Regions from separate parts of the Gracilibacillus phocaeensis genome, predicted to be linked through region 2. Evidence: predicted binding sites of a transcription regulator. Region 2 holds the regulator's gene; each other region holds the start of a gene.
What was found. The regulator Rex, encoded in region 2, represses fermentation and respiration genes when NADH is low (regulators of the CRP and FNR family bind a similar motif). The targets are predictions, from matches to a motif close to TTGTGAAATATTTCACAA.
Positions count from the first base shown of each region.

Region 1: the regulator Rex is predicted to act here: its motif matches at 1,202-1,219, upstream of cydD (thiol reductant ABC exporter subunit CydD).
Region 3: the regulator Rex is predicted to act here: its motif matches at 935-952, upstream of pflB (formate C-acetyltransferase).

Region 1 covers NZ_LR131144.1:126,100-128,383, reverse strand. The annotation lists gene cydD (thiol reductant ABC exporter subunit CydD) at 1-993, opposite strand, end outside; gene E0E32_RS22870 (adhesive domain-containing protein) at 1,751-2,284, shown strand, end outside.
Region 2 covers NZ_LR131144.1:12,408-14,691, forward strand. The annotation lists gene E0E32_RS08035 (ABC-F family ATP-binding cassette domain-containing protein) at 1-718, opposite strand, end outside; gene E0E32_RS08040 (redox-sensing transcriptional repressor Rex) at 988-1,656, shown strand; gene E0E32_RS08045 (YdiK family protein) at 1,709-1,915, opposite strand; gene E0E32_RS08050 (CPBP family intramembrane glutamic endopeptidase) at 1,923-2,284, opposite strand, start outside.
Region 3 covers NZ_LR131142.1:26,852-29,135, reverse strand. The annotation lists gene E0E32_RS02470 (dihydropteridine reductase) at 72-779, opposite strand; gene pflB (formate C-acetyltransferase) at 1,040-2,284, shown strand, end outside.

The sequences.
Region 1 (2,284 bases), 110 kb from region 2:
TGTCGGAATCTCATCTTGTTGCAGTTGTTGATTTCCCCATTCTACCGGTTCTGCTGTCTGTTCCAATACCTCTTCCAAACGACGGGCAGCTCCCATACTGGTTCGTCCCGTATGAAAAGCCGAACCTAGCTGTTTTAATTGATTAAATAACTCGGGAGCCAACAATAAAATCAAAAAGCCAACCGAGAAGGTTAAATTTTCAAAAATAATCATTCGAATGGCAATTTCTAAGGCAATCAGACCAATGCTAAGCATAGAAATAAACTCTAAGGCCAGCGAATTGGAAAAAGCCACCTTCAGAACGTCCATCGTCGCCGCCCGAAACTGTTGACTGCTTTCCGCTATTTTTTCCCGTTGTGCCTTGGACCTGCCCAATAGCTTTAATGATGGCAAGCCTTGCAGCGTATCCAGAAACGTGCCGGAAAAAGAGGCTAAAGCAGCCAATTGTTCCTGTGATTTATCTTTTGTTTTGAAACCAATAATCATCATAAAAATGGGAATAAACGGTGCCGACACCAGAATGATCAGTGCACTAGACCAATTTTGAATAAGAATAACCAACAAAATAGTTACCGTGATAACGACGGATTGAATCATTTGCGGCATATATTGGCTAAAGTAATTATCCACTTCGTCTACTGTATCCATAAAAAGGCTTGTTTTGTCACCGGATTGTCCCTTATTCGCTTCCAAAATAGGCTGTTTGATAAAATGACTGAGCAACTGTTGTCGAATATCTATTTTTGCTGCTCGCGCCATACGCATACCTAGATATTTCACGCCATACTGCAGCGTCATTCGCAGTAATAAGGCGATACACAGTAACAGGATGGTGGTTAGAATATTGGAGAAAGCCACTGATTCTAAAAATATCCGCTCGATAATCGAGACGATCAAGAAAGCTTGGACAACAATCGCCGCAGCCAGTAAAATCGCAAGCCCTAGCATGACATACAACTTTGAGCGAAGGGTTGTCATAAATGCCTTCAACATGCAGAAAATCCTCCTTTAATAGCAAGTTTTCACCATTACCTCTTATTATACACGCCTTTCGGTGCTCTATCGCTTATAAGGCGTTACATTTTTTTGACGATTTTTGTTGATCATGTACTAGCATTTATCCCTGATCAAAGATATTAAATGGAATTTACACAATCAATATTCCCTAAAAAAGATAAAATAACGACAAAATAACAGCCATATGACAAAAATTTTACATAGTCAATTATGCTCAATCGTTCGATGGTATTCGACATTATTTTTTCCATTTTTCATAAAATTATAAAATGGATTATTTTTTGTATTTCATCCCTTTATTTCCATGATCATGGCATTTGTCATTATTTTCTGAAAATTATGGTAATTAATTATTCCTAGTTACTTCATGATTATTTTTTACTAATTTGTCCATATATAGCTTTTACTTTCGATATTGGGGGTTATTGACATAACAAGATTATTGACCTAGCATATTACCTAATATTCTCTAGAACACTTTTGGATTATTACAAAAAGGTTAATAATTAATTTATTTTTAACCTTTTTTGTTAAATAAAATTAATATAATTTTATTTATTGTCTATATTATATCCACTTTTTAGCTATTATTTAGGCTATAGTGCTCTAGAAATTTTATGATAGTTGGGAGAAAGACTCACATGAATATGTATATAACAAGGGGGACCGTACAACACTGTTGAACATGTGAGAATAAATATATAGATAAGAGATAGATTGAGGAGGTATTCATTTGAGAAATTTTGATTACAAAAAGAAAATGGATCAAAAGCAAAGAGTAAAAACGTCAAGCATGAAAAAGATGGCAGCCGCAGCTTCAGCAACGCTCTTATTATTATCTACTTCACCTGCGCCAGCTGACGGTTTTCTAGGAAAATACTTAACCAATTCTAGTATAGAGGTACAAGCTGCTAGTTTAGCAGAAGTGCAGTTATTAACGAATGTCGATGTTACGGCTGATTTGACAGAACCTGTTGCTGACGATCCATATAGTCTAGATCTCGGTTTAACTGGTACCGGCTTAGCCGATGCAGAACTAATTGGTCCAGAACGAGTCGTCGTATTTAACCTTGAGGATTTAGCAGGCCAACTGTCATCAACTGGTCCAGCAGATGTATCTGTAGATATCACGGCGGTCACCATGGATGACTTACCTGGCTTAGGACCTGCTATTGATGGGTTAACAGGTGATTTAAATAGTGTTGTTGGTGAAGTGTTAGGTGTTGTCGATGACTTGCAAAGCAGTATCATACCTGAAGATCTACTC
Region 2 (2,284 bases):
GATGACGCGAGATTTCATAGATAATATCGACGGTTTTATCGAGGAAATAGCGATCATGTGATACGATAATGACAGCGCCGGGATAGCTGTTGATATAACCTTCAAGCCAAGTAAGTGTCTGAATATCCAAATGGTTAGTGGGTTCATCTAGAATAAGCACATCTGGTTTGGTTAATAATAACTTACCTAAGGCGAGCCGTGTCTTTTGTCCGCCGCTCAATGATGTGATCGAAGCAGACCACATGCTTTCTGGAAAATGCAGTCCATTTAATACTGCCTTTATTTCCGTTTCATATTGATAACCGCCAGCTAATTTGAATTGCTCTTGTTTGAAATCGTAGCTGGTCAACAGTTGTTGGTATGCCTGCTGGTCATCAAGTAGATCAGGATCACCCATCTTTGCTTCCATTTCGCGTAGGGCTTGTTCTTCTTGTTGAAAGTGTTGAAAAATCTGCAGCATTTCCTGCCAGATTGTTTCGTTGGAGTCTAAGCCAGTGTGCTGTGCAAGATAGCCAAGCGAGACCTCCTTTGGTTTGTGAATTTCTCCTTCATCATACCCAAGTTGTCCCGAAATGATATTTAATAAAGTGGATTTACCAGCTCCATTACGACCTACTATCGCAATCCGATCGTGCTGCTTGACTTCCAGCTTTATGTTTGACAAAATCAGTTCTGCACCAAACTGTTTTGTGAGATTGTTTACTTGTAAATAAATCATCTTTTTCACCTCTGCTGTCCTTAGTTTATCACAGCGCTAACCGTCCGTAAAATCCCCACGATTAAAGGCGGAACCGTGTGGAAAACGGTTGGTAACATCCTGATAAGTCTCGCTCTATCGTAAAGAGCTTCGTCCTGCAATGTGACCGATTGATTACTTAGTGAAATAGTTCACGACTTTTCTGTGTTTTTCTGTTAGAATAGAGATAGGTGAATCAGTCTTCATGAGGATACCTCACATTCACTAATCGAAAGTAAGGAGAATCAGTGATGCCAAATCAAAATAAAATACCACAAGCTACAGCGAAACGTTTACCACTGTATTATCGTTTTTTAAATAATTTGCATATCCAAGGAAAATCACGTGTATCTTCCAAAGAATTAAGCGAGGCTATAAAGGTGGATTCTGCAACGATTCGACGAGATTTTTCCTATTTTGGTGCATTAGGAAAAAAAGGATACGGCTATAATGTCGAGTATTTGCTTGGTTTCTTCCGTAAAACGTTAGATCAAGATGAAAGTACTCCTGTTGCCTTAGTCGGTGTGGGGAATTTGGGTACGGCCTTCCTTAATTATAACTTTACTAAGAATAATAATACAAGAATTGACATGGCATTTGATGCGGACCATGACAAGGTAGGGACACAGGTAGGTAATATTCAGGTGCATCATATCGATGACTTGGAGAAAGAGCTAGAAGATATTTCTGTAGCCATTCTGACTGTTCCTGTGTCGGAGGCGCAGCAAATGACCGATCGTTTAGTGGAGTTAGGGGTAAACGGTATTCTGAACTTTACGCCAGCAAGGATTACGGTACCGGACCATGTCCGGGTACATCATATCGATTTAGCGATTGAATTACAGTCTTTAGTCTATTTCATGAAGCATTACCCGTTGGAAGAAGAACCAAAGCAAGGTAGAAAAAAGACACGTACGTAATAAAAAAATGGAGTAGGACAGGCTGATGCTTGGTCCTACTCCATTTTTTGTGTTATTTTTTTTTGCGTTGTTCCTGCTTGATGCGTCGGTGTAGGCCAACCAAGCGAATCGCTAATACAAAGTCGATGGTTGCAAAGATCACTAATAATATTGTAAAAAAGTTAAAGACTGTATCCTCCACAAATCTTATCGCCAAAAAAGTAAATAATATCCCTAAAGCGAAATAAAAGATAGCAGAGCGTAATGGTGAAATACGCATGTGATGATTATCCCCCAATGAGTATGAGCATTAAGTCATTTAATTGTTTCATTTGTTCTTCTAATTCTTCCGGGTCAATTGATAGCTGGGCAATAATGGCGATGGTGTTCATCGACATATGAACAATAATAGGTACAAGGATCCGTTTTGTTTCTACATAGATAAAGGATAACACCATTGCTACAGCGGTATAAATTAGGATATGGCTAAAATCCATATGAACGACCGCGAAAACAACACCAGATAATAATGCTGCAAAGAAGAAATTCATTCGTTTATAAAGTGTACCAAAAATCGCCTTACGAAATACCAATTCCTCCAGAATAGGCCCTAAGATGGCAATAATCATAATAAAGATTGGCGACTGCC
Region 3 (2,284 bases), on a different contig from region 2:
ATTATATCAAGGTTTATAAACTTTTCTAGCTTATAAAAAACAGGATAACACAAAAGTGCTATCCTGTCTGGTTAAACGAGTGATAAAAACTCAGGTAATTGTTGTTCATGCTTATCAAGCTTAATCTGCTCCGGCTTGATGCCTTGTTCAAGCAATACTTCAATATTCTGTACAAGGAATTCATCACTGCCGACAACATAGAAAAGTCCATCCTTATCTATAGCAAGATTTTTCACTTTATCATAGTAGTCTTTGCGATTATCGACAAACTGGGATGTGAATTTCTTATCCGCTGTTGTTTCGAAAATTGATGGAAATAAGAAGTCTCTTGATGAATCGATATTCAAGGAATGAATGTGAGTGACATTGTCCGCACGTTCCAAATAATCCATGATAAGTGGTCGGAACGTTGCCAGGCCGACACCTGATGACAGAAGGTACACATTTTTGTCTTCTCTTCTAAGCGGTACATTGGAATGCGTCTTAAATAAGGCCACTTCATTGCCGACTTCTAGATTTTTGAGAATCGTTTTAAACTCGGAACATTCGTCTTTAATGCGTGTTGTAATACCGATGGCGTTTTCATGCGGTAAAGTAGAAATGGACATATGACGAATCAGGCTGCGATTTGGTTTATCCCCGGCATTAAAACCTTCTAATGCGAAATGGGTATGAGCTCCTTCTTCCCAGGTAAAGCCTTCTGGACAGTCAAGAAAGTACGTTTTCACCTCGGGGGTTTCATCAATAATCTTATTTATTTTGGTCCAATATATCTGCATGGTATCTCCTCCATTATTTTTAATGTTATTATCTACTATACAACAAATGATAATAATTCTCAATTAATCGAGATTATTTTTATTCGGAATATGCAATCTAAGTAAATTTGTGAAAATGTGAACATTTTAAGAATAAACCATGACAACTTTTTTAAATGTGAATTGTTTCACTTTATCAGCGGCTTAAAACGCGTTATAATATAAATAAGATACATTTGTGAATATTTGAACAAATGTAATCAATGGAGGAGGTATAGGAGATGAAAGTAGCAGAAGAAGTTACCAAAAGTGTCCCTTGGAAAGGCTTCCGTGAAGGTAAATGGCAAAAGGAAATTGATGTGCGTGATTTTATTCTACAGAACTTTACGTTATATGAAGGAAAAGAAGATTTCTTAGCAGACGCCACCGTTGCGACGAAGGCATTGTGGGATCAGGTGATGCAGTTAACGAAAGAAGAACGGGAAAATGGCGGCGTATATGACTTGGATACAAAAATCGTTTCAACGATTACATCTCATGGTGCTGGTTATTTAAATAAAAGCAAAGAAAAAGTAGTAGGTGTACAAACAGATAAACCATTTAAGCGATCGTTGCAGCCATTTGGCGGTATTCGAATGGCAGTAGCGGCAGCGGAATCGTATGGTTATCAAGTAGATGATGAAGTAGTGAAAACATTCACAGAACATCGCAAAACACATAATCAAGGTGTGTTTGATGTATATACACCGGAAATCCGGGCAGCAAGGAAGGCAGGTATTGTAACTGGTTTGCCAGATGCATACGGCCGTGGACGTATCATCGGTGATTACCGTCGTGTGGCACTATATGGTGTGGATCGCCTAATCTCTGAAAAGAAACAAGAGCTTGATAGGATTGGTGATGGCACGATGACGGAGGATATCATTCGTGATCGGGAAGAAACAGCAGAACAAATCCGTGCTTTGCAAGAATTAAAACAACTAGGAGCGGCTTACGACTTTGATATTTCACAGCCAGCAACAACGGCACAAGAGGCTTTCCAATGGCTATATTTTGGCTATTTGGCAGCTATCAAAGAACAGAATGGCGCCGCGATGAGTCTTGGGCGTGTATCGACGTTCCTTGATATCTATGTTGAAAGAGACATCGCAAATGGTAACCTTACTGAAAAAGAAGCACAAGAACTAGTCGATCATTTTGTTATGAAACTCCGTCTGGTAAAATTCGCCAGAACGCCTGATTATAATGAGCTATTTAGCGGTGATCCAACTTGGGTAACCGAGTCACTCGCAGGTATGGCTGAGGATGGGCGTCCGCTAGTTACAAAGAACTCGTATCGCTTCTTGCATACGTTAGATAACTTAGGCCCAGCGCCAGAACCAAACTTAACCGTGTTATGGTCGACACAATTACCAGATAACTATAAGAAATATTGCGCTAAGATGTCGATTAAAACAAGCTCGATTCAATATGAAAATGATGACTTGATGCGGGAGCATTATGGTGATGATTATGGTATTGCCTGT